3 regions of the Lentzea sp. NPDC060358 genome follow, and region 1 is predicted to be linked to each of the others. Evidence: riboswitches for the same ligand, from Rfam matches in the RefSeq annotation. Region 1 holds a riboswitch; each other region holds the start of a gene.
The links. Region 1 has a riboswitch for cobalamin ahead of ACFWGZ_RS37935 (ribonucleoside-diphosphate reductase subunit alpha). Riboswitches for the same ligand answer to the same signal wherever they lie in the genome.
Positions count from the first base shown of each region.

Region 2: another riboswitch for cobalamin. It lies ahead of ACFWGZ_RS15005 (putative cobaltochelatase); the one in region 1 lies ahead of ACFWGZ_RS37935 (ribonucleoside-diphosphate reductase subunit alpha).
Region 3: another riboswitch for cobalamin. It lies ahead of ACFWGZ_RS26250 (FecCD family ABC transporter permease); the one in region 1 lies ahead of ACFWGZ_RS37935 (ribonucleoside-diphosphate reductase subunit alpha).

Region 1 covers NZ_JBHXCW010000329.1:233-6,568, forward strand. Annotated here, with positions in the region: gene ACFWGZ_RS37920 (amidohydrolase family protein) at 1-1,339, opposite strand, end outside; gene ACFWGZ_RS37925 (DMT family transporter) at 1,519-2,427, opposite strand; gene ACFWGZ_RS37930 (Lrp/AsnC family transcriptional regulator) at 2,542-2,979, shown strand; cobalamin riboswitch at 3,060-3,268, shown strand; gene ACFWGZ_RS37935 (ribonucleoside-diphosphate reductase subunit alpha) at 3,381-5,723, shown strand; gene ACFWGZ_RS37940 (ribonucleotide-diphosphate reductase subunit beta) at 5,720-6,336, shown strand, end outside.
Region 2 covers NZ_JBHXCW010000057.1:14,880-23,430, forward strand. Annotated here, with positions in the region: gene ACFWGZ_RS14985 (hypothetical protein) at 1-388, opposite strand, end outside; gene ACFWGZ_RS14990 (cobalt-precorrin-4/precorrin-4 C(11)-methyltransferase) at 388-1,431, opposite strand; gene ACFWGZ_RS14995 (cobyrinate a,c-diamide synthase) at 1,465-2,841, opposite strand; gene cobO (cob(I)yrinic acid a,c-diamide adenosyltransferase) at 2,838-3,452, opposite strand; gene ACFWGZ_RS15005 (putative cobaltochelatase) at 3,463-5,379, opposite strand; cobalamin riboswitch at 5,417-5,552, opposite strand; gene ACFWGZ_RS15010 (threonine aldolase family protein) at 5,584-6,504, opposite strand; gene ACFWGZ_RS15015 (hypothetical protein) at 6,566-7,627, opposite strand; gene ACFWGZ_RS15020 (8-amino-7-oxononanoate synthase) at 7,665-8,551, shown strand, end outside.
Region 3 covers NZ_JBHXCW010000141.1:1,413-9,963, forward strand. Annotated here, with positions in the region: gene ACFWGZ_RS26235 (hypothetical protein) at 1-125, shown strand, start outside; gene ACFWGZ_RS26240 (putative T7SS-secreted protein) at 122-1,480, shown strand; gene ACFWGZ_RS26245 (hypothetical protein) at 1,503-2,018, shown strand; cobalamin riboswitch at 2,017-2,146, shown strand; gene ACFWGZ_RS26250 (FecCD family ABC transporter permease) at 2,182-3,204, shown strand; gene ACFWGZ_RS26255 (ABC transporter ATP-binding protein) at 3,204-3,944, shown strand; gene ACFWGZ_RS26260 (ABC transporter substrate-binding protein) at 3,941-4,921, shown strand; gene cimA (citramalate synthase) at 5,379-6,965, shown strand; gene ACFWGZ_RS26270 (fumarylacetoacetate hydrolase family protein) at 6,976-7,734, shown strand; gene ACFWGZ_RS26275 (LuxR C-terminal-related transcriptional regulator) at 7,802-8,461, shown strand; gene ACFWGZ_RS26280 (FAD-dependent oxidoreductase) at 8,451-8,551, opposite strand, start outside.

The DNA.
Region 1 (6,336 bases):
GTGCCCTGTCCGCGGGGCCGAGGTAGCGGCCGCGGGTCACGACGGCGTGGATGCGGCTGACGTTCGTGATGTCCGCCAACGGGTTCGCGTCCAGCACCACCAGGTCGGCCTGCTTGCCGGGGGTGACCGTGCCCGTCTCGTGCTCGAGCCCGAGGCAGCGCGCGGCCTCGCTGGTCGCCGCCCGCAGCGCGGCCATCGGGCTGAGACCGGCCTGCACGAGCAGCGCGAGCTCGTCGTGCAGCGAGAAACCGGGGAAGACGTAGGCGAAGCCCGCGTCCGTGCCGGCGACGACACCGACACCGGCCTCGTGCATCGTGCGGAGCAGCCGCATGCGGGCATCGCCGAACTCGCGCAGCGCGGCCTCCTCCTCCGGCGTGCGGCCGGGACGGCCGGACATGATCGACTGCCATTGCTCGCGCAGGCCGACCGGGATGTACCGCATCCGTTCCAGCGCCCTCGGGTCGTTCACGATGTTCTCGGGCGACCGCGACATGTTGCGTTCGACGAAGAGCGTGGGGGACTCCCACGTGCCGTGCCGCCGCATCTGCGCGAACAGCGCCCGAGCGCGAGCCGGTGAGTGGGTGGCGACTGCGGCCCGTTCGACCCGGCCGGACTGCCGGCCCCACCAGTTCGGGTCGGCGGGGTCGTCCGGCAGCGCGCGCAGTTCGGCGTAAAGCGCGTCGGCGTTGTCCGAAGTGGACGTGAACAGGTTGTAGAGGTGTTCGTGCGTGTGCTGGGCGAGCGCGTCCTGGATCGGCACGCGCGCGGGCACGTGGCCGGCGAACGGGATCCGCACCCTGCGCGCCTCGTCGGCGATGGCGGCGTGGCACTCCGGCGACAGGAACGAGTAGACCTTCACGAAGTCCGCTCCACCGTCCTTGGCACGGCGCACCGCGGCCCGCGCCTCCGCCGGCGTGCGCACGACGTCCGTGCCGGGCCACACCGAGCCGGGGCCGTCGACGATCGTGCTCGCGATGACCATGCGCGGGCCCAGGACCTCACCGGCCTCGATGCGCCGGCGCGTGTCGTGCGTCTCCGGCATCCCCCACATCTCGCGGACACCGGTGACACCCTGCACGACGTGCAGCGGCGCGACCGTGTCCTCGAAGAACGTCGAGTGGGTGTGCATGTCCCACAGACCCGGGATGACGTACTTCCCGGCCAGATCGAGCACCCGCGCACCACCCGGCACGTCGCAGCGCCCACCGGCGGCCACGACGCGGTCACCGGCGAGCACGATGGTCGCGTCGCGCACGGGCGGGCGCCCGGTGCCGTCGATGAGGGTCGCTCCCCGCAACACCGTCACGGCGGTACCCGCGGTGGCGGGCGAATTCCCCACGGCCCCGAGTGCGACCGCACCGATCGCACCCCGTCCGAGCCAGGACAACACGTCCCGGCGCGCCAGATCCCCCACGGCTCCGCCTTCCCCCATGTGCCGGACAGCCACACGGTAATGATCCGCGAGGACCGGGACAGTAGGGCAGACCCGACTGTTCGCGTCCACACCGGACCCCGACCTCAGGCGGGATCCGGTTGCGGCTCCGCGGGGCGTTCCTGGTGCAGGGCAACACCCGTGACCACGAGCACCACGCCGACGACCTCCGCGACAGAGGGGATCTGCGTGAGCACGACGATCCCGACGACGGTGGCCGTGGCCGGTAGCAAGGACACCATCAAGGCGTAGGTGGCCCGGGGCAAGCGGGCCATGGCGAGCTGGTCGCAGACGTAGGGGATGACCGACGAGCAGATCCCCACCCCGGCCGCCGCGGCCAGGGCCACCGGGTCCAGGAAGGCCGGCGCGGCCTGACCGATCCCGATCGGCAGCGCGATCACCGCGGCGATCATCATCGACAGCGCCAGGCCGTCGATGCCGGACACCTGCCGGCTGCGGGCCACGCGGTGCCCCAGAATGATGTAGAGCGCGAACAGCACCGCGTTGGCGGCGGCGAACGTGATGCCCAGAGGTTCGGCGACCAGGCGCACGTCGGTGAGCAGGTACACGCCCGCGACCGCCGCGATCAGCGCGGCGACGTTGCGACGGGTTCGCGCGGCGAGCGCGGCCAGCACGATGACCGGCAGGAACTCGATCGCCGCGACCGTGCCCAGCGGCAACCGGTCGATGGCCAGGTAGAAGACGCTGTTCATCACCGCCAGCACCGCCGCCCACCCCGTCAGCAGCCACCGGGTGGCCCGGTCCAGGCGCGACCACAGCCGCCACGGCCGCCGCCACACGGCGAACACCACCGCGGCCGTGGCGATGCGCAGCCACGCCACCCCGAGCACCTCGACACGGGCGAACAGCAGCACCGCCAGCGCGGGCCCGAGGTAGTGGAACACCGCGCTGACAACGAAATAGGCGTGGGGAGGAGTTCGGTGCACGATCCTCGCCGCGGCTCGACCAAGGCTGCGGAAACGCGGCTCGACCATGCCTTTATTGTCGACTGCGGGACCGGGCAGCACCATGCGCGAACGAAGGCGGAGACCGTCGATATGGTCGCAAAAGAAGGCGGAAACCCCATCGGCTTTCCTTCGGGAAAGCCAGTGCTGGACGAGACCGACCGTCGGCTGCTCGACGTGCTCGGCGCGGACCCCCGGCTCACCGCCGCCGAGCTGGCGCGCCGCATCGGCATGTCCGCCCCCGCCGCCCGCGAACGCCTCGCCCGCCTCGAACGGGCCGGCGTCATCCGCGGTTACCGCCTCGACATCGATCCCGCCGCGATCGGGCTGCCCGTCACCGCCTGGGTCCGGATCAGGCCCGGGCCCGGTCAGCTGCCCAGGATCGCCGAGCTGGCGGCCCGGACCCCGCAGGTCAGCGAGTGCCACCGCATCTCCGGCGAGGACTGCTTCCTGCTCAAGGTCCACTCGCCCAGCATCGAGGGCCTCGAAACCATCCTCGACCAGTTCCTCATCCACGGTCAGACGCACAGCTCGTTCGTCGTCGCCACCCCCGTGCCCCCGCGCACACCGGCGACCGGGTGACGGGCAGCTCGTGCGGGTGCTGCTCCAACTGAGCGACACGCCCACTAGATGTAGGTGCTCTTCGCTCGACCACGCCCATGTATTGTGTCGATCTAGCTGGTTCGGCCGATCATCCAGATCGGTCGTCGCAAGAGGGAACCCGGTGTGAGTCCGGGACTGCCCCGCAGCGGTGAACGGGAACGAAAGCCGTCAGAAGCACTGGACGCGAGTCGTCTGGGAAGCGACGGCCGGTAGGAGCCATCAGGCGTGCCCGTGAGTCCGAAGACCTGCCAGCGCCCCGCACGCGCCTTCGCGTGCGGGTGTCCGAGGCCCCGAGGGAGGGCGGGAGGACGTGGCGGTCGCGCGCGCCCGTCCGCTCCTCGCTGTCCTCGTGGCCACCCCGAGCTCGCGAGGAGAGAGCTGTGACGGCGGTCGACACGGTCACCACCACGATGCGCGTCAAGAAACGCAACGGTTCGCTCGAACCGGTGGACCTGAACAAGATCGTGCGCGCGGTGGAGCGCTGCACGGCCGGTCTGCACGACGTCGACCCGTTGCGGGTCGCCACCAAGACGATCAGCGGCCTCTACGACGGCGCGACGACCGAGGAGCTGGACAAGCTCTCGATCCAGACCGCGGCCGCGCTGGTCGCCGAGGAGCCCGAGTACTCGAAGCTCGCGGCCGGTCTGCTGGCGGCGTTCATCGAGAAGGAAGTGCGCCGCCAGGGTGTGCAGTCCTTCAGCCAGAGCATCGCGCTCGGCCACGCGGAGGGCCTGATCGGGGACGCGACGGCGAAGTTCGTCGCGGCCAACGCCCGCAAGCTCGACGACGCGATCGACCTCGACGGCGACCGGCGGTTCGAGTACTTCGGCCTGCGCACGGTCTACGACCGCTACCTGCTGCGCCACCCGTCCCGGCGGTCGGTGATCGAGCAGCCGCAATACTGGCTGCTGCGCGTCGCCTGCGGCCTGTCGCACACCGCCTCCGAGGCCATCGACTTCTACCGGCTGATGTCGTCGCTGGCCTACCTGCCCAGCTCGCCGACGTTGTTCAACTCCGGCACCCGGCACACCCAGATGTCCTCGTGCTACCTGCTCGACTCGCCGAAGGACCAGCTGGAGTCGATCTACGAGCGCTACGCCCAGATCGCTCAGCTGTCGAAGTTCGCCGGAGGCATCGGTGTGCAGTGGTCGCGGGTCCGGTCGCGCGGCGCGTTGATCCGCGGCACGAACGGCCACTCCAACGGCATCGTGCCGTGGCTGCGCACGCTCGACGCGTCGGTCTCGGCGGTGAACCAGGGCGGTCGCCGCAAGGGTGCCGCCTGCGTGTACCTGGAGACGTGGCACCCGGACGTCGAGGAGTTCCTGGAGCTGCGCGACAACACCGGCGAGGACGCGCGCCGCACGCACAACCTCAACCTGGCCAACTGGATCCCGGACGAGTTCATGCGCCGCGTCGAGGCCGACGCCGACTGGTCGCTGTTCGACCCGGACGAGGTTCCCGAGCTGGTCGACCTGTGGGGCGACGAGTTCGACCGCGCCTACCGCGGCGCCGAGGAAGCCGGCCGAGCGGTGCGCACGGTGAAGGCTCGTGACCTTTATGGACGGATGATCCGCACGCTCGCCCAGACCGGCAACGGCTGGATGACGTTCAAGGACACCGCGAACCGCACGTGCAACCAGACCGCCGAGCCCGGCAACGTGGTGCACCTGTCGAACCTGTGCACCGAGATCCTCGAGGTCACCAGCGACGAGGAGACCGCGGTCTGCAACCTCGGCTCGGTCAACCTCGGCGCGCACGTGACGGACGGCGGGATCGACTGGGAGCGCCTGCGTTCCACCGTCCGCACGGCCGTGGTGTTCCTCGACCGCGTGATCGACATCAACTACTACCCGACCGAGCAGGCGGCGCGGTCCAACCCGCGCTGGCGCCCGGTGGGGCTCGGTGTGATGGGCTTGCAGGACGTGTTCTTCAAGCTGCGCCTGCCCTTCGACTCGCCGGAGGCCCGCGAGCTGTCGACGCGGATCGCCGAGGAGATCTACCTGACGGCGCTGGAGTCGTCGGCCGAGCTCGCCTCGTCGGCGGGCGCGCACCCGGCGTTCGCGGAAACCCGTGCCGCCAAGGGAGATCTGCAGCCCGACCTGTGGGGTGTGACGCCGACGCAGACCGAGCGCTGGTCCGCAGTCCGCGAGCGGATCTCCGAGCACGGCCTGCGCAACTCGCTGCTGATCGCGGTCGCGCCGACGGCCACGATCGCCTCGATCGCCGGCTGCTTCGAGTGCATCGAGCCGCAGGTGTCGAACACGTTCAAGCGCGAGACGCTGTCCGGTGAGTTCCTGCAGATCAACTCCTACCTGGTGCGGGAGCTCAAGTCCCGCGGCCTGTGGACGGACGCGGTCCGCAACCGCCTCAAGCAGGACGACGGTTCCGCGCAGGGCATCGGCGCACTGCCCGAGGACGTGCGCTCGCTGTTCCGCACGGCGTGGGAGCTGCCGCAGAAGGCGCTGATCGAACTGGCCGCCGCGCGCGGCCCGTACATCGACCAGAGCCAGTCGCTGAACCTGTTCGTCGCCTCGCCGACGATCGGCAAGCTCTCCTCGATGTACCTCTACGCCTGGAAAGCCGGGCTCAAGACCACGTACTACCTGCGCTCCCGTCCCGCGACGCGCATCCAGCAGGCGACCGTGGCGGTCCCGGCGGTGACGTCGGACGACGCCATCGCCTGCTCTCTCGAAAACCCCGAAGCCTGTGAGGCCTGCCAGTGACCACCCTGGAAAACACCACCCGCAAGAACGCCCTGCTCGACCCCGGCATGGACCTCACCCTGCGGCCCATGCGCTACCCGCTGTTCTACGAGCGCTTCCGCGACGCCATCAAGAACACCTGGACCGTCGAGGAGGTCGACCTCCACTCGGACCTCGCCGACCTGAACAAGCTGTCGGAGGCCGAGCGGCACCTGGTCAACCGGCTCGTGGCGTTCTTCGCGACCGGTGACACGATCGTCGCGAACAACCTGGTGCTCAACCTCTACGAGCACGTGAACGCGCCGGAGGCCCGGCTCTACCTGTCGCGGCAGCTGTTCGAGGAGGCCGTGCACGTCCAGTTCTACCTGACGCTGCTCGACACCTACCTGCCCGACGAGAACGACCGCGCCGACGCGTTCGCCGCCGTCGAGACGATCCCGTCGATCCGCGCCAAGGCCGAGTTCTGCTACAGGTGGATCGACTCCATCTCCGACCTCACGACGCTGCAGACGCGGGACGACCGCCGGTCGTTCCTGCTCAACCTCATCTGCTTCGCCGCGTGCATCGAGGGCCTGTTCTTCTACGGCGCCTTCGCCTACGTCTACTTCCTGCGCTCGCGCGGCCTGCTCAACGG
Region 2 (8,551 bases), on a different contig from region 1:
GGGCGAGCCGGGCCAGCACGACCGCGCGGACCTCGGCGCCGAGCACGTGCGTGCGGCTGCCGAACGCGTCCTCCGGCAGCGCCCAGCCGTCGTTCGAGCGCAGGAACTCGGTGTCCGCCAGGCACAGCACCGCGTCGGGCGCGCTCCAGCGCCGGGTCACCGCGTCCCGCGGGTCCACGGTGGTCAGCTCGCCGCCGTCCGACACGACCAGCGTGCGGCGCCAGCCCGCCACACCCGCGCCGATCTCGGCGGGACCGGTGCCCTCGGTCAGCCGCACGACCACGGCGGACCGCGCGCGGCACAGGTTCAGCGCGGGACGCAGCCCGTCCGCGGCGTCGACGACCTCGACCGGACGGCCCGCCGCCTCCCGCAGGGCTTCGACGGACATCAGTTGCCGGCGGTGCGCTTGTGGGGCTTGCGGGACCCCGGCTTCTTCTTCTGGGCCGACGTCGAGGCGTGGACCGTCGACGGCTTCGGCATCTCGGCCGCGACCACGGTGAGCTTCGGCTTGGGAGCGGGCTCCTCGGCGGGCCTGCGCACGGACTGCTGTATTTCCTCGACCGCCGTCCACGCCGGGTTGGGCTCCGAGACGGCGGCGGCGGGCGCGGGGGTGGGCGCCGGGATCGGCTCGTCCGTGCGCGTCGCGATGCGCGAGGCGGCCCGGCGCGACCAGCGGGTGGGACGGGCGGCGCGGATCGGTTCGTCGACCGAGGTGGTGGCGGAGGTCGAGACGCGGCGCGTGGGCGCCTTCACCGCGGCGCCCACGAGGAACAGCGCGGGGCGGTAGAGCTTGTGCTGCTTCACGACGGACTCGAGCTCGCCCACCGTGGTGTGCACGACGACCTCGTCGGCCTGGCTCACCTTGTACGCCACCACGACCGGCGTCTCGTCCGCGTAGCCGCCCTCCCGCAGCTTCTCCGCGAACTGCTCTACGCGCGCACCCGAGACAGTGGCGGCCATCGTGGTCTGCAGCGCGGCGAACTCGCGGACCAGCTCGCTGCTCTCCGGCGAGATCAGCACGGCCGACGACGCCTCGGCCGAGGTGATCTCGCGGCCGATCTTCGCGGCGGCCGCGGCCACGACCGACACCCCCGGAACGACCTCGACGTCCAGGCCCAGGCGCACGCACAGGTCGTGCTGCTCCTGCACGCCACCGCCGGTCGCGGCGTCGCCCGCGTGCAGGCGCACGACCGTCTGGCGGGACGCGGCGGCACGGCGGTACAGGTCGGTGATCTCCTCCTGCGCCACGCGGGAGAAGTCGACCAGGTCGGCCCCGGCGCGGGCGTGCTCGCGGACGCACTCGGCGTCGATCGCGCTGGGAGCCCAGATGACGACGTCGGCTTCCGCGATGCGGCGCGCGCCGCGGAGGGTGATGAGGTCGGCGGCACCGGGACCGGCGCCGACGAAGGAGACCCGACCGGTCGTCGTCACGACAGCTCCACAGGGGGTTGGGGAGGGGGAGGCTTAGACGATGACCGTACCGCCTGCCGATCCGGCCACGAACGGGTGGCAGGCCCGCACGAAACGGGCCACCGCCTCCGGGTCGCCGGCCGGGTGGGTGTGGAGGTACGACGCGTGCACGCCCCCCGTCACGAACCCCTCGGCGACGGGTCGCGAGTCGACTCCGCGCCAGTGCCACGCGGGTGGTGTCGAGTGCGGTGCGGACAGCTGGGTGCGGTGGAACTCGTGGCCGGTCACGCGGCTCCCGGGCGCGTGCAGCGGCGATCCCGCCGACGCGACGGCGTCGCGATAGCCCAGCGTGAGCTTCGGCGTCATGTACCCCTCGGCGTCGAGCACGCCGCACATCGGGTAGCCGTCGAGCGACTTCGCCAGGTACAGCAACCCACCGCACTCCGCGTGCACCGGCGCACCCGATCGAGCGAACCGGGCGATGGAGTCGCGCAACGCGGCGTTGCCCGACAACGCTTCCGCGTGCTGCTCCGGGAATCCGCCCGGCAGCACGAGGCCGGCGGTGCCCTCGGGCAGTCTCTCGTCGTTGAGCGGGTCGACGACGGCCACGGCCGCGCCGGCCGCCTCCAGCACCTCGGCGTGTTCCGCGTAGCCGAACGTGAACGCCGCTCCCCCGGCCACCGCGACCAAAGGTTCCCCGCCGACGCGCTCCACCTCGGGCTGCCAGGCGGCGACGGCCGCCGACGGCACCGAACGGGCGAGCCTGCGCACCGCGTCGAGGTCGACGTGCTTGGCCACGGCGGCGGCGATCGCGTCGACCGCGGCGACGGCCTCCGGCCCGTGCTCGGCCGCCGTCACGAGCCCCAGGTGCCGCGAGGGCAGGGAGAACTCCGGATCGCGCGGCAGCACGCCGAGCACGTCGAGGCCCACCTCGTCGCACGCGGACCGCAGCACCTGCTCGTGCCGCTCCGACCCGACCTGGTTGAGGATCACGCCGCCGAGCCGGACCGTCGGGTCGTAGCCGCGGAACCCGTGCAGCAGCGCGGCGAGCGACCGGCTCTGCCCGCGTGCGTCCACCACGAACAGCACGGGTGCGTTGATCAGCTTGGCGACGTGCGCGGTCGAGCCGATGCCCGCGGTGTCGACCCGCCCGTCGAACAGGCCCATCACGCCCTCGACGATCGCGATGTCGCACCCCTTGGCGCCGTGCGCGAAGAGGCCGGGGATGCGCTGCTCGCCGACCATGACCGGGTCGAGGTTGCGGCCGGGGCGCCGCGTGGCGAGCGAGTGGTAACCGGGATCGATGTAGTCGGGGCCGACCTTGAACGGCGCGACCCGCGACCCGGCGCGGCGCAGCGCGGCCATCAGTCCCGTCGCGACGGTGGTCTTGCCACTGCCCGAGGCGGGGGCGGCGACGACCAGCCGGTTCACCACTCGATCCCCCGCTGGCCCTTCTGCCCGGCGTCCATCGGGTGCTTGACCTTCGTCATCTCCACCACGAGGTCGGCCGCGTCGGCCAGCCGCTGCGGCGCGTACCGGCCCGTGATGACGACGTGCTGGTGGCCGGGGCGGTTCGTCAGCACGTCGACGACCTCGTCCACGTCGATCCAGCCCCAGTGCAGCGGGTAGGTGAACTCGTCGAGCACGTAGAGGCCGTGGCGCTCCGACCGGATGCGCCGGGCGATCTCCGCCCAGCCCTCGCGGGCGGCCGAGGCGTGGTCGTCCTCGGTGCCCTGCTTGCGGGTCCAGGACCAGCCCTCGCCCATCTTGTGCCACTCGACGGCGCCGCCCTCGCCGGTCTCGTCGTGCAGCCGGCCGAGCGCCTTGAACGCGGACTCCTCGCCCACCTTCCACTTGGCGGACTTCACGAACTGGAACACGCCGATGTCCCAGCCCTGGTTCCAGCCGCGCAGCGCGAGGCCGAACGCCGAGGTCGACTTCCCCTTCATCTCGCCGGTGTGCAGCATCAGCAGCGGCCGGTTGCGGCGCTGGCGGGTGGTCAGGCCGTCCTTCGGGACCTCGACCGGTTGTCCTTGCGGCATCGGGTTCTCCTCACGCTGCCCGGACGACGCCGGCGAGGTGGTCGGCGCTGAGCTGGTCGAGCCGGACGCAGGTGCCCCGCAGGGCCTCGGCGATCTTCTGGGCGAGGCCGAGCCGGACGTGGCCCTGCTCGCAGTCCACGACCACGACGGCGGTCTGCTCGAGCAGGCCGGCGGCCTTGAGCGCGTCCTTCGACGGATCGCCGCCCAGTCCCGACGAGGTGGCGCGGCCGTCGGTCAGCAGCACCACCAGCGGGCGCTTGCGCGGGTCGCGGAGCCGTTCGACCTCCAGCACCCGGTGGGCCTTGAGCAGGCCGTCCGCCAGCGGGGTGCGGCCGCCCGTGCGCATCTTCCTCAAGCGCGTGGCCGCGGCGTCGACGGACGTGGTCGGCGGGAGCGCGACCTCGGCCTGGCTGCCGCGGAACGTGACGACACCGACCTTGTCGCGGCGCTGGTAGGCGTCGCGCAGCAACGAGACCACGGCGCCGCTGACGGCCGACATCCGCTTCTGCGCCGCCATCGAGCCCGAGGCGTCGACGACGAACAGGACGAGGTTGGACTCCTTGCCCTCCCGGACCGCCTTGCGCAGGTCGGCGCCGGTCAGCAGCAGCCCGGGACCGCTGCGGCCGCGCGCGGCCTGGTGCGGTGCGGCGGTCGCGAGGGTGTCGACGAGGTGCAGCCCGCCGCCGTCCACCGTGGACGAACGGACGACCCGGCCGGTGCGGGCACGGGCCCGGGACCGCTTGCCGGGCGCGCCCTCGCCGACCCCGGGCACCTCCAGCACCCGCGCCTTGAACGCGGGCGCGGGTTCCGGTGCCGGGCGGTCGTTCGGCGCGTTCCCGTTGCGCTGCGGCCGGTCCTGGGGAGCGTCCTGCGGTTCGGGCAGCTCACCGCCGCCGGGGCCGTCGTCGTCGGGACCGTCGTCCGGGTCCCCCGCGTGCTCGGCGGCCTCGCGCATGGCGTCCTCGAGCTGCTGCTCCTCGATGCCGGGCTCGTCGAACGGGTCGCGGCGGCGCCGGTGCGGCAGGGCGAGCCGGACCGCGGCCTCGACGTCGGACTCCTCGACCTCCGCGGCACCGCGCCACGCCGCGTGGGCGGTGGCGGCACGGGCGACCACGAGGTCCGCGCGCATGCCGTCGACCTCGAAGGCGGCGCAGACGGCGGCGATCCGGCGCAGCTCACCGTCCGGGAGGGACACCTCCGGCAGCTTCTCCTTGGCCTCGGCGATGCGCTGCCGCAGCGCCGCGTCCTCGGCCTCCCACCGCGCGGCGAACGCGACGGGGTCGGCCTCGTAGGCGAGCCGGCGCCGGATGACCTCGGTGCGCACGGCCACGTCCCGCGCGGCCTTCACCGACACCGTGAGCCCGAACCGGTCGAGCAGCTGCGGCCGCAGCTCCCCCTCCTCCGGGTTCATGGTGCCGACCAGCAGGAACTGCGACGGGTGCGAGATCGACACGCCTTCGCGCTCGACGTGCGCGCGGCCCATCGCGGCGGCGTCGAGCAGCAGGTCGACCAGGTGGTCGTGCAGCAGGTTGACCTCGTCGACGTAGAGCACGCCCCGGTGCGCCGCGGCCAGCAGGCCGGGCTGGAACGCCCGCACGCCCTCGGTCAGCGCCTTCTCCAGGTCGAGCGAGCCGACGAGCCGGTCCTCGGTGGCGCCGACCGGCAGCTCGACGAGCTTCGCCGGACGGCGCTCGGCGCCCTCGTGCGGCGCGTCGGGGCAGTCGGCCGACCCCGGGACGCAGCCGAACCGGCAGTGCGCCGAGACGTCCAGCTCCGGCAGCAGCGCGGCGAGGGCGCGCACGATCGTCGACTTCGCGGTCCCCTTCTCACCGCGGACGAGAACGCCGCCGATGCCGGGGTGCACGGCGTTCAGCAGCAGGGCCAGCCGGAGGTCGTCGTGTCCGACGACAGCCGAAAAGGGGAACATGCGCGTGCGGTCCTTCCTCGGGTGTCCACGCCCGTGGCCGGTCGAATAAGAGGGGGACGAGTTCCTGACTCCCGGTTCTTCCGCACCGGTCACAGTCGCGGGACGGCGCCGGATTCCCACCGGCTTCCTCGCGCTCCCCTCACAGCCCCGGCATCGTCGCACCTCGCACCCGTGCGACCAACAGCCAGGTGAGCGACATCGCCCTCAGAGCAGGCTCCGGAACTGCTCCCAGGCCGCCGTGACCTCGTCCGCCGTCCACTCCAGCGCGGGCCCGGCGATCGTGATCTCCGTCTTCGCGAGCGTCCCGGCCGGCCAGAACGACCCGAGGAACTTCCCGCTCAGCTCGGTCAGCCGGGCGGGGTCGCCGGGCAGGTGCAGCGCGAACTGGTGGGTGTGCGGCTCGGGCAGCCCCATCGCGGCCGCCACGACCTTGGCGTGCTCGACGTACGAGCCGAGCTTCGGCAGCACGGTGTCGAGACCGTGCAGGGCGGACAGGGCGGCCGGCCACTGCTGGAACAGCGTGCCGCCGTAGCGGTGCCGCCAGACCCGCGCCTGGTCGACGAAGTCCTGCGAACCCGCGAGTGCGGCACCGGAGATGCCCTCCAGCGACTTGTAGAACGACACGTAGACCGAGTCGAACAGGCCGGCGACCTCCGGCAGCGGCTTGCCCAGGCCGTGCGTGCTCTCCCACAGCCGGGCGCCGTCGAGGTGCACGACCGCGTCCCGTTCGCGCGCGAGGTCCACCAGCGACGTCAGCTCGTCCCAGGTCGGCAGGACGAAGCCGGCCTCGCGGTCGGGCACCTCCAGCAGCAGCGTCCCGTACGGCTCCGGGCAGGTGCCGACGTCGGCGTCGCGGACCTTGACCGGCCGCAGACCGGACAACGCGGTGAGCGCGTCGTCCTCGTGGTGCAGCGGGTGGGCCTGCGGGTGCATCGCGACGATCGGGTTGTGGGTGCGGTCGGCCCAGCACCTGAGCGCGATCTGCTGCGCCATCGTGCCCGTCGGCACGAACAGCGCCGCCTCGGTGCCGAGCAGCTGGGCCACGCGGGCTTCCAGGGCTCCCACCGGGCCGCCGTCGCCGTACCGGTCGGGGTCGACGTCCGGCACCGGGCCGAGCGATTCCAACAGGGTCTTCTTGTGGACACCCGAGAGTTGGCGGTTCATCACCACCGCATCCAACATCAGGTCAACGACTCACGGCCACCGACTTCGGCGCCCGGAACGACAGCAGGTGCAGCCATTCCGGCTCCGGACCAGCGAGTTCCAGCGAAGGCTCGCGAGAGGCCACTGTTCGCAACGTCACGGCCGCCTCCAGCCGGGCCAGGCCCGCCCCGAGGCAGAAGTGCCGCCCGTACCCGAACGCGAGGTGGCGCGGGTCGGTCTCCCTGCCGCTCAACAACAACACGAGCTCCGCACCGGCCGGAACGCGCACACCGGACAGAACGACCTCACGCGCGGTCAACCGGCGCCACGTCACCACGGGCGTCTCGGTCCGCAGCACGTCCTCCACGAACGCCTCGGCCACACCGGGCAACGGCAGTCGCGCCCACACCGCGCGGTCCTGCAACGCGCGGCGCAACGCCGTGGACAGCAGCTGGGTCGTCGTCTCCTGGCCGGCGATCAGCAGGAAGTAGCAGAGACCGGCGGAGTCCTCAGCGGACACACCCGCGTCGGCCAGCGCGCGGAACAGCTCGCCGTCGCGCGCGTGGTAGCGCTTGACCAGCCACTGGTGGAACTCGCCGACGTCGTCGACCAGCTCCAGCTGCCGCTCCGGCGACAGCGAGCCCCAGAAGAACTCCAGCGACCCCGAGCTCCACCGCTTGAGCGTCGGGATGTCGACGTTCTCCAGCCCGAGCAGGTCCATCAGCACGATCGCGGGCAGGTCCCACGCGAGCGAGCGCACGAGATCTGCGCCACCCAGCCGTTCCAGGACCAGGGCGCGGATGCGAGGCTCCGCTGCGGCGACGCGGGCCGGCGTGAAGAACGACGCCACCAGCTTCCGCAGCCGGGCGTGCGACGACGAGCTGTTGTTCGCCAGCGTCGGCGGCAGCGAGAAGCGGGCTCTCACCAGGGCGCGCAACGCGGCGGGCGCGACCGGCGTGACGGCGGTCAGCGCGTTGTCGGGCAGGAACGTGGCCGGGTCCGCCAGCACGGCGCGCACGTCGTCGTGGCCGGACACCACCCAGCGGCCGTCGAGGAACTGCACCGGCGAGGTGAGTTCGGCGCGCGTGAAGGTGAACAGGTCCACGAGCCGCACGCTAGTGGGCGGATGGGAGACTCAGGCGGTGACCGTGAGCACAACCGAGGAAGTGTCCACCGGCGGTGAGGCGACGTTCGACTGGATCGACGTCCGTTCCGAAGCGCGCGCCAAGGCGGGCCTGACCCGCCGTGTGCGGCCCCGCAAGGCGGACTCGACCGATCTCGACCTCGCCAGCAACGACTACCTCGGGCTCGCGAAGGACAAGCGCGTCGCCGGTGCCGCGGCCGCCGCCACGCTCAAGTGGGGTGCGGGCTCGACGGGGTCGCGCCTGGTGACCGGGTCTACGGAGCTGCACAACGAGCTGGAGTTCGAGCTCGCGAACTTCTGCGGCGCGCAGTCGGCGCTGGTGTTCAGCAGCGGCTACCTGGCGAACCTCGGCGCGGTCGCGGCGCTGTCGGGTCCCGGCACGGCCATCGTCGCCGACCAGCACATCCACGCGTCGCTGATCGACGGGACGCGGCTGTCGAAGGCCGACGTCGTCGTGGCGGACCACTGCGACGTCCGCAAGGTCCGGCACGCCCTGGAGACCCGCGGCAAGCGCCGCGCGATCGTCGTGACGGACTCGGTGTTCAGCGTCGACGGCGACATCGCGCCCTTGACCGAGCTGCACGAGGCCTGCCGCGCGACCGGCGCCGGCCTGGTGGTCGACGACGCGCACGGGCTCGGCGTCGTCGGGCCGGGAGGACGCGGCGCGGTCGCCGAGGCGGGCCTGATCAAGGCGCCGGACGTCGTCACCACGCTGACGCTCAGCAAGTCGCTCGGGTCCCAGGGCGGCGCGGTGCTCGGCCCGAGCCGCGTGATCAAGCACCTCGTCGACACCGCCCGCACCTTCACCTTCGACACCGGTCTCGCGCCCAGCAGCGCGGCGGCGGCCCTCGCGGCGATCAAGATCCTGCGCGAGGAACCGGACCG
Region 3 (8,551 bases), on a different contig from region 1:
TCCTGATCGGCGACCCGAACTCCACGGCGGACCCGGCGGACAGGTCGTGGGAGGACCTGCTGCGGGAACCGGCCGCGTCCCCTTCCGGCCGTTCCTCCTCCACGCCGGCGGGTGGCCGTCCATGAGCCTCTTCGGACGCAGCGAGCTCGGCGGCACCCGCGACCCGCGGGAGCTCGTGCCCGGCGACGTCGCGATCCTCGACGAGACCGCGACCGGGCTGCGCAGGCTGGCGGGCGCCTGCCAGGAGGCGAACTCCGGTCTGTCCGGGTTGGACGTCGGCCACTGGACCGGTGCCGCCGCGGAGAAGTTCCAGCAGTACTTCTCCCGGGAGAGGGCGAAGTGGCGCGACGCGGCCGAGGCGTTCGGGCCCGTGGTCGAGGCGCTGACGACCTACCGCGGCGTGGTCGAGCGCGCCCAGCGCCAGGCCGCCGAGGCGATCCGGCTGCACGACGAGGCCGAGGCGGAGACGGCGGCGGCCGAGGAGCGGTACGACGCCGGGGACGGCCCGGTGCCCGTGCCGTTCGCCGACCCCGGCGAGGCCAGGCGCGAGGCGGCGCGGCGGATGCTCGCCGACGCGCGGAAGGCGGTGCGGGCCGGCGCGGCCGAGACCGCGGCGGTCGTCGCGAAGGCGAAGGACAGGGCACCCGAGGAGCCGGGGTTCCTGTCGAGGTTCGCCGCCTCGATCGAGGACAGCTTCGAGAAGACCGTCACGCAGGTGTCGTCGTTCCACTCCGGCCTCGCCGAGTCGGGCCTCACCCTGCTCAGGACGGTCCGGGCGGGCAACCCGTTCGACCCGTACAACGCCGCCCACCCCGGCGAGTACGCCGCGCACCTGGTGGAGCAGGCGTCCGGCATGGTGCACCTGGCCACGCACCCGTCCGAGGCCGTGAAGGGCGTCCTCGACTTCGAGGAGTGGAAGAAGGACCCGTTCTCGGCGCTCGGCAGGCTGACCGGCGACGCCGCCATCGCCATCGCGACCGACGGCGCGGGGTTGCTCGGCGCCACCGAGAAGGCGGTGCTGCGCGAGGCGACCGAGCAGGCCGCGAAGCACGCCGACGACGGCCTGCCGCCGTGGCACCGCCCGGACTACGAGCTGCCCGGGCACACGCCGGACCACCGGCCGCAGCACGGCGACGAGCCGTTCGGTCCGCAGAAGCCGGACGAGCCCGCGCCGCCCGACCGCGAGCCCACGCCGCCCGACTCCGAGCCCGCGTCGCCCGACTCCGAACCTGCGCCGCCCGACCGCGAACCCGAGCCCCCCGCGCGGGAGCCGGAGCGCGGACCGGACGAGCAGCCGCGCGTCCGCGAGCCCGAGCACCTGCCGGAGCCGGACAGGAGCCACTACTTCCAGCTCCGGCAGTCCGTGGCCGAGATGCAGGACTCGCTGCCGCAGCTGCCGTTCGCCGAACGCGCCGCGGTGCAGCAGCGCATGGCCGCCCAGCGGCAGATGATGCGCGACCTCCTCGACCAGCACGCCTGACCCGCGAAGGAGATGTGGACCTGTGCAACCCCAGCAGGAGGAGATGCCGGAGTGGACGCACGGCGGTGAGTTCCCGCCCGTCTCCCGGCAGGTGCCGCTCCACGGCAGGGACCCCGCCTCCGGCACCGAGCAGGTGTGGGTCGGCCGGGTCGTCTGGCAGGCGCGGACGATGCGGGAGGTCACGATGGCGCTCTACGGCCCGTTCGGCCGCAGGACGGCCGTCGGCGACTCCGTCTTCGACGCCCTGTGGAAGATCCGCAACGAGCTGGAGGACCTCGAGCAGTTCCCGCCTCCGCTGTGGAAGGTGCTCGTGCAGGGCGCCCGGCGTGACGTGTGGCACGTCGGGCACCAGGTGTCGATCTTCCCCGGCGACCGCGCCGAGGTGCTCGTGCCCGGCGAGAAGGTGACCCGGACCGTGGACGTGCTGGCGGTGCTGGAACCTGCGGACACCCCGAGCTGGGGTCTGGCCGAGCAGCAGCTGGCGAACTGCGCGGAGTACTTCAGCCGCCTCGACCCGGCCTTCGGCACGAACGGGTGAACGCCTCGGGTTAGAGTGCAGAGGTCGCGTGTGGGGGAAGACCGGTCGAAGTCCGGCGCTGACCCGCAACGGTAGGTCCTCCTCGGAGAGGACGAGCCCGAACACCCGCACACGGCACGCACAGCACCTCCGACTCCTGCCGTGGACTGCGGGAAGGGACCCAGTGATCGCCAAGATCAGCGCGCTCGTCGGCGTGCTCGCCGTCAGCATCGTCGCGGGCGTCGCGCTCGGTCCCGTTCCCGTCCCGTTCGGACTGACCCTCGAGCTGCTGTGGGCGGCCCTGTCCGGGGGCACGATCCCCGCCGACCTCGCGGGGCAGTACCACATCGTCTGGGACATCCGGCTGCCCCGCGTGCTGCTCGCCGCGGTCGTGGGCGCTGGTCTGAGCGCGGTCGGCGTGGCGATCCAGGCGATGGTCCGCAACGCGCTCGCGGACCCGTACGTGCTCGGCATCTCCTCGGGGGCGAGCGTCGGCGCGACCGCCGTGGCCACGCTCGGGGTGCTGCAGGGGTTCGGCGTCTACGCGCTGTCCACGGGCGCGTTCCTGACCGGTCTCGGCGCCACCGCGCTGGTCTACATCACCGCGCGCACGAGCCGCGGGCTCACCCCGCTGCGGCTCGTGCTGACCGGGACCGCGCTGGCGTACGGGTTCTCGGCGGTGGCGATGCTGCTGGTGTTCCAGGCCCCGCACGGCGAGGCGGCCCGCAGCGCCATGTTCTGGTTGCTCGGCAGCCTCGGCGGGGCGAACTGGCAGGCGCTGCCCATCGCCCTGGTCGTGACGGTCGCGGGGATCGTCTACCTGATGACCAGGGCGCGGCAGCTCAACGCGCTGGCGATGGGCGACGAGACCGCGACCACGCTCGGCGTCGGCGTGACCCGGTTCCGCACGCACCTGTTCATCGTGACCGCGGGCATCACCGGCGTGCTGGTCGCGGTGAGCGGCGCCGTCGGCTTCGTCGGCCTGATGCTGCCGCACCTGACGCGGATGGTCGTCGGCGCGGACCACCGCCGCGTGCTGCCGCTGGCACCGCTCGCCGGGGCCTCGTTCCTCGTCTGGGTCGACGTGGCCGCCCGCATGCTGGCCGCGCCGGAGGAACTGCCGCTGGGCGTCATCACGGCCGCGATCGGCGTGCCGTGCTTCATCTTCCTGATGCGCCGCAGGACCTACGTGTTCGGAGGCCGTTGATGCGCGTCGACGTCGAGCAGCTGACCGTCACCGGCATCATCGAGGACATCACCCTGCACGCCTGCGACGAGGTGGTCGGCATCGTCGGCCCGAACGGCAGCGGCAAGTCCACGACGCTGCGCTGCGTCTACCGCGCCTTGAAGCCGGACGCGGGTGCCGTGCTGATCGACGGCCAGAACGTCCACAAGCGACCGGACCTGGCCCGCGAGCTCTCCGCGCTGACCCAGGAGTCGCAGGTCGAGTTCGACTTCACCGTCGCCGAGGTGGTGGAGATGGGCCGCCTCCCGCACGACCGGTCCCCGGCGCACGACCGCGCCGTGGTCGCCAGGGCACTGGCCACAGTGGACGTCGCCCACCTCGCGTCCCGCAGCTTCCTCACGCTCTCCGGCGGCGAGCGCCAGCGCGTGCTCATCGCCCGCGCCGTCGCCCAGGAACCCCGCGTGCTGGTGCTGGACGAGCCGACCAACCACCTCGACATCCGCCACCAGCTGGACGTGCTGTCGCTGACCCGCGGCCTGGGCGTCACGGTGCTGACGGTGCTGCACGACCTGAACCTCGCCGCGTCCTACTGCGACCGCCTGCACGTGCTCGACGAGGGCCGGCTGGTCGCCTCCGGCACCCCGGCCGAGGTCCTCGTGCCGGAGCTGGTCGCCGAGGTCTTCCACGTCACGGCGCACGTCGTGCCGCACCCCACCACGGGAGTTCCCCAGCTCCTGTTCGACCAGGAGGTCACCCCTTGAGAACCGCGCTCGCCCTGGCGTCCCTGCTCCTGCTGACGGGCTGCGGCGCGACCGTCGCGCAGGACACCTCCGCCTCCGACCCGGTGACCGTCACGAACTGCGGCAAGCAGGTCACCTTCGACAAGGTGCCGTCCAAAGTGGTCACCAACGACACCGGCATCACCGAGCTGATGTTCGCCCTGGGGCTCAAGGACCGCATGGCGGGCTACGTCGTCGACAGCGGCAACACCGTCGACCTCCAGACCTCCCCGTGGAAGGCCGACTTCGACAGCGCGCAGCACCTGGCCGACAAGATCTCCAAGGAGGTCGTGCAGGGCGCGGGCGCCGACCTGGTCTTCGCGGGCTGGAACTACGGCTTCAGCGAGAGCACCGGCTTCACCCCGGACGCGCTGGCGCAGCTGGGCATCGGCACCTACCAGCTCACCGAGGCCTGCCGCAACGGCGTGGGCAAGCAGCGCGGCATCATGCCCGCCCTCGACGCCCTCTACACGGACCTGCGCAACCTCGGCGCGATCTTCCGCGTCTCCGACCGCGCCGAGGAGCTCGTGCGCTCCTACCAGCGGCAGGTCGAGGAGGCCGGCCGGCTCACGGCCGGCAAGCCGCGGCCGAAGGTGTTCCTCTACGACAGCGGCCAGGACCAGCCCTTCACCTCCGGCAAGAACGCGGCCCCGCAGGACGTCATCGGCAAGGCGGGCGGCGACAACGTCTTCGGCGACCTCAACGACAGCTGGACCACGGTGAACTGGGAGGCCGTGGTGCAGCGGTCGCCCGACGTGGTGCTGATCGTGGACTACGCGGACGGCGAGTCGAACACGCCCGCGCAGAAGCAGGCGTTCCTGGAGGGCTTCGCGCCTCTCGCCAACGCTCCGGCGGTGAAGAACAAGCGGTTCTTCTCGCTGCCCTACGCCGCTTTGGTGGAGGGGCCGCGGAATCCGGCTTCCATCGAGGCGTTCGCGAAGTTCCTGGCTTCGTCCTGAGCGGTTCCCGGCGGGTGCCGGGGTGGTCGTGCACCTCTGCGGAAATGCGAGGTGCTACCCCTCGGGGGCACCCCGCACCCGAAGTCAGGCCCCAATCGCACGCGCTCCGGCCTGCGCCGCTCCAGCCCGCACCCACCCCGGCACACGCTCCGGCCTGCGCCGCCCCAGTCCGCGCCCACCCCGGCCTCGCCCTCGACCCGGGCCCGCTACAGCCCCGCCGGTCCACCACAGAGGACCCACCGGCCGAACCGCGGCTCGTGACCAGATAGTGGGAGATTGGCTCCCGGCCCTTGGTCCCCGGCCACGAGCTGTGGCAGCATCCCCGGCATGGCTCAGAACCTCGCCATCATTATCGACGAGCGCGTCGGGTAGTTGCCGCCCCTGGCACCCGACGCGCAGACCTCTCGCATCCGCGGGGGGTCTTTTTGTTTGCCCTGATGTGAGGAGAGGACCTTCGATGGCCGGCCCGACCGACGAGTTCCACGTCTACGACACGACGCTGCGCGACGGCGCCCAGCGCGAGGGCATCTCCTACTCCGTCACGGACAAGCTCTCCGTCGCACGACTGCTGGACGGGCTGGGCGTCGGGTTCATCGAGGGCGGCTGGCCCGGCGCGCTGCCCAAGGACACGGAGTTCTTCGCCAGGGCGGCGGCCGGTGACCTGGAGCTCAAGCACGCCAAGCTGGTCGCGTTCGGGGCCACGCGCAAGGCCGGCGTCAGGGTCGAGGACGACCCGCAGGTCAAGGCGTTGCTCGACTCGCAGGCGCCGGTGGTCACGCTGGTGGCCAAGTCGGACCTGCGCCACATCGAGCGGGCGCTGCGGACCGACACCGACGAGAACCTGCGGATGGTGCGCGACACCGTCCGGTTCCTCAAGGACCACGGGCGGCGCGTCTTCCTCGACGCCGAGCACTTCTTCGACGGGTACGCCTTCTCGCCGGACACCAGCCTGCGGGTGCTCGAGTCCGCTGTGGAGGGTGGGGCCGACGTCGTCGTGCTGTGCGACACCAACGGCGGGCAGCTGCCGCTGGGGCTCGCCGGGACGGTGGCCGAGGTCGTCGCGAAGACCGGCTTCCGAGTCGGGATCCACTGCCAGGACGACACGTCCTGCGCGGTGGCGAACACCGTCGCGGCCGTCCAGGCGGGCGCGACGCACGTGCAGTGCACCGCCAACGGTTACGGCGAGCGAGCGGGCAACGCGGACCTGTTCGCCGTCGTGGGAAACCTCGTGACCAAACTCGGCATGGAGGTGCTCCCGACCGGGGCGCTGGCCGAGCTCACCCGTGTCTCCCATGCGTTGGCCGAGATCGCGAACATCGCACCCGACACCCACCAGGCGTACGTCGGGTCGTCAGCCTTCGCCCACAAGGCGGGTCTGCACGCGAGCGCGATCAAGGTGGATCCGGAGCTCTACAACCACATCGTTCCGGACACCGTCGGCAACGACATGCGGGTGCTGGTCACCGAGATGGCCGGCCGGGCGAGCATCGAACTCAAGGGACGTGAGTTCGGGCTCGACCTGGCCGGCCGGTCACAGGAGGTCGGGAACGCGTTGCAGCGGGTCAAGGAGCTGGAGGCGAAGGGGTGGTCGTTCGAGGCCGCCGACGCCTCGATGGAGCTGCTGCTGCGCCGCGAACTGTCCCAGCTGGACACCGCGCCGTTCTCGCTCGAGTCCTACCGGGTGGTGCTGGACCACCGCTCCGACGGCGAGATCGTGTCCGAGGCCACGGTCAAGGTGCACGTGGCGGGGGAGCGGGTCATCGCCACCGCCGAGGGCAACGGGCCCGTGCACGCACTGGACGCGGCCCTGCGCAAGGCGTTGCTGCCGCACCTGTCCTGGTTGGACGCGGTGGAACTGGCCGACTACAAGGTGCGCATCCTCACCGAGCACCCCGGAACCGACGCCGTGACGCGGGTGCTGGTCGAGTCCACCGACGGGGAACGCGGCTGGACCACGGTCGGGGTGCACGGCAACATCGTCGAGGCGAGCTGGCTCGCGCTGTGCGACGCGCTCGTCCACAAGGCCATGCGCGCGTCGGTCTAAGGTTGGACCCGTGCGTATTGCCAGGATTGCCCACCCGCAGGGCGTTGCCTTCGTCCAGGTCCAGGGCGAGGAAGCCGCGGAGATCGCCGAACACCCCTTCGGCACGCCCACGTTCACCGGCCGCAAGTGGCCGCTGGCCGACGTGCGGCTGCTCGCCCCGATCCTGCCGACCAAGATCATCGGCGTGGGCCGGAACTACGCGGACCACGCGGCCGAGCTCGGCAACGAGGTCCCCGCGGAGCCGCTGCTCTTCTTCAAGCCGAACACCTCGGTGGTCGGGCCGAACGTGGAGATCAAGCTCCCGGCCGTCTCGGAACGCGTCGACTTCGAGGGCGAGCTGGCGGTCATCATCGGCCAGCCGTGCCGCGAGGTGCCCAGGGCCAAGGCGATGGGCGTCGTGATGGGCTACACCATCGCCAACGACGTCACCGCGCGCGACCTGCAGAAGAAGGACGTGCAGTTCACCCGCGCCAAGGGATTTGACACGTTTTGCCCGATGGGTCCGTTCATCGAGACGGAGTTCGACCCGTCCGACGTGCGCGTCGTCACCGAGGTCGACGGCGAGGTCAAGCAAGACGGACGTACTTCCTTGATGGTGCACGACATTCCGTCGCTCATCGAGTACGTGTCCGGGATCATGACCCTGCTCCCCGGCGACGTCATCCTCACCGGAACGCCCGCCGGCGTGGGCCCGATGACGGCCGGACAGACGGTCTCCGTGACGGTGGACGGCCTCGGAACGCTCACCAATCCGGTCGCAAATAGGTAGCCGTACGGAGCAATCCGGCGGCCGGAAGGTTACGCAGCACGGTACCCGCTAGTAACTTCCCGGTGTCATGACGGACCTGGCGTCCACCCGTGTGCTGCTCGTCGACGGTTCGCAGCTCATCACCGAGGGGCTGCGGATCTCGCTGCACCGCACTCACTGCTTCCGCGTTGTGGGGATCGCCCACACCGTGGCCGACGCTGCGCGCTGTCTGCGCAGCACATTGGTGGACCTGGTCGTCACGGACTTCGACGTGCCGGGCGGTGGGCCGTTGCGCACCGTGCGCGACACGGCGCAGTTCCGGCCCAGCGCCCGCGTCGTCGTGCTGTCCAATGCGGACAGTCCGAGCTGGGCCCGCGCCGCCCTCGACGCCGGCGCGGTCGCCTACCTGCTGAAGACGTCCCCCGTGGCGGAGCTGCTGCCCACCATCGCGGCCGCGGTGCGGGGCGCTCCCGCCACGATCGACGCGCGGGTGGGGTCGCTCGCCCGCCTGCCTGCGCGGATGCCCCCGCCCGCGTCGCTCGGCCAGCTGTCGGCCCGCGAGTTCGACGTGCTGGCCGAGATGGCGAAGGGCATGGACAACGCCCGGATCGCCCAGCGGCTCTTCATCAGCAACGACACCGTGAAGACCCACGTGAAGGCGATCCTGCGCAAGCTGGGCGCGCGGGACCGCGCCCACGCCGTGGCGATGGTGCTCGGCGAGTCGTCCGAGTCGTTCGTCACGACCTGACGATGGTCTGCGGGGCCCTGCGCGCGAAGTCCGGCGCGTGCTCCGGACGCGGCCCGATGGCGACCATGTAGGCCGGGACGGCCTGCAGCA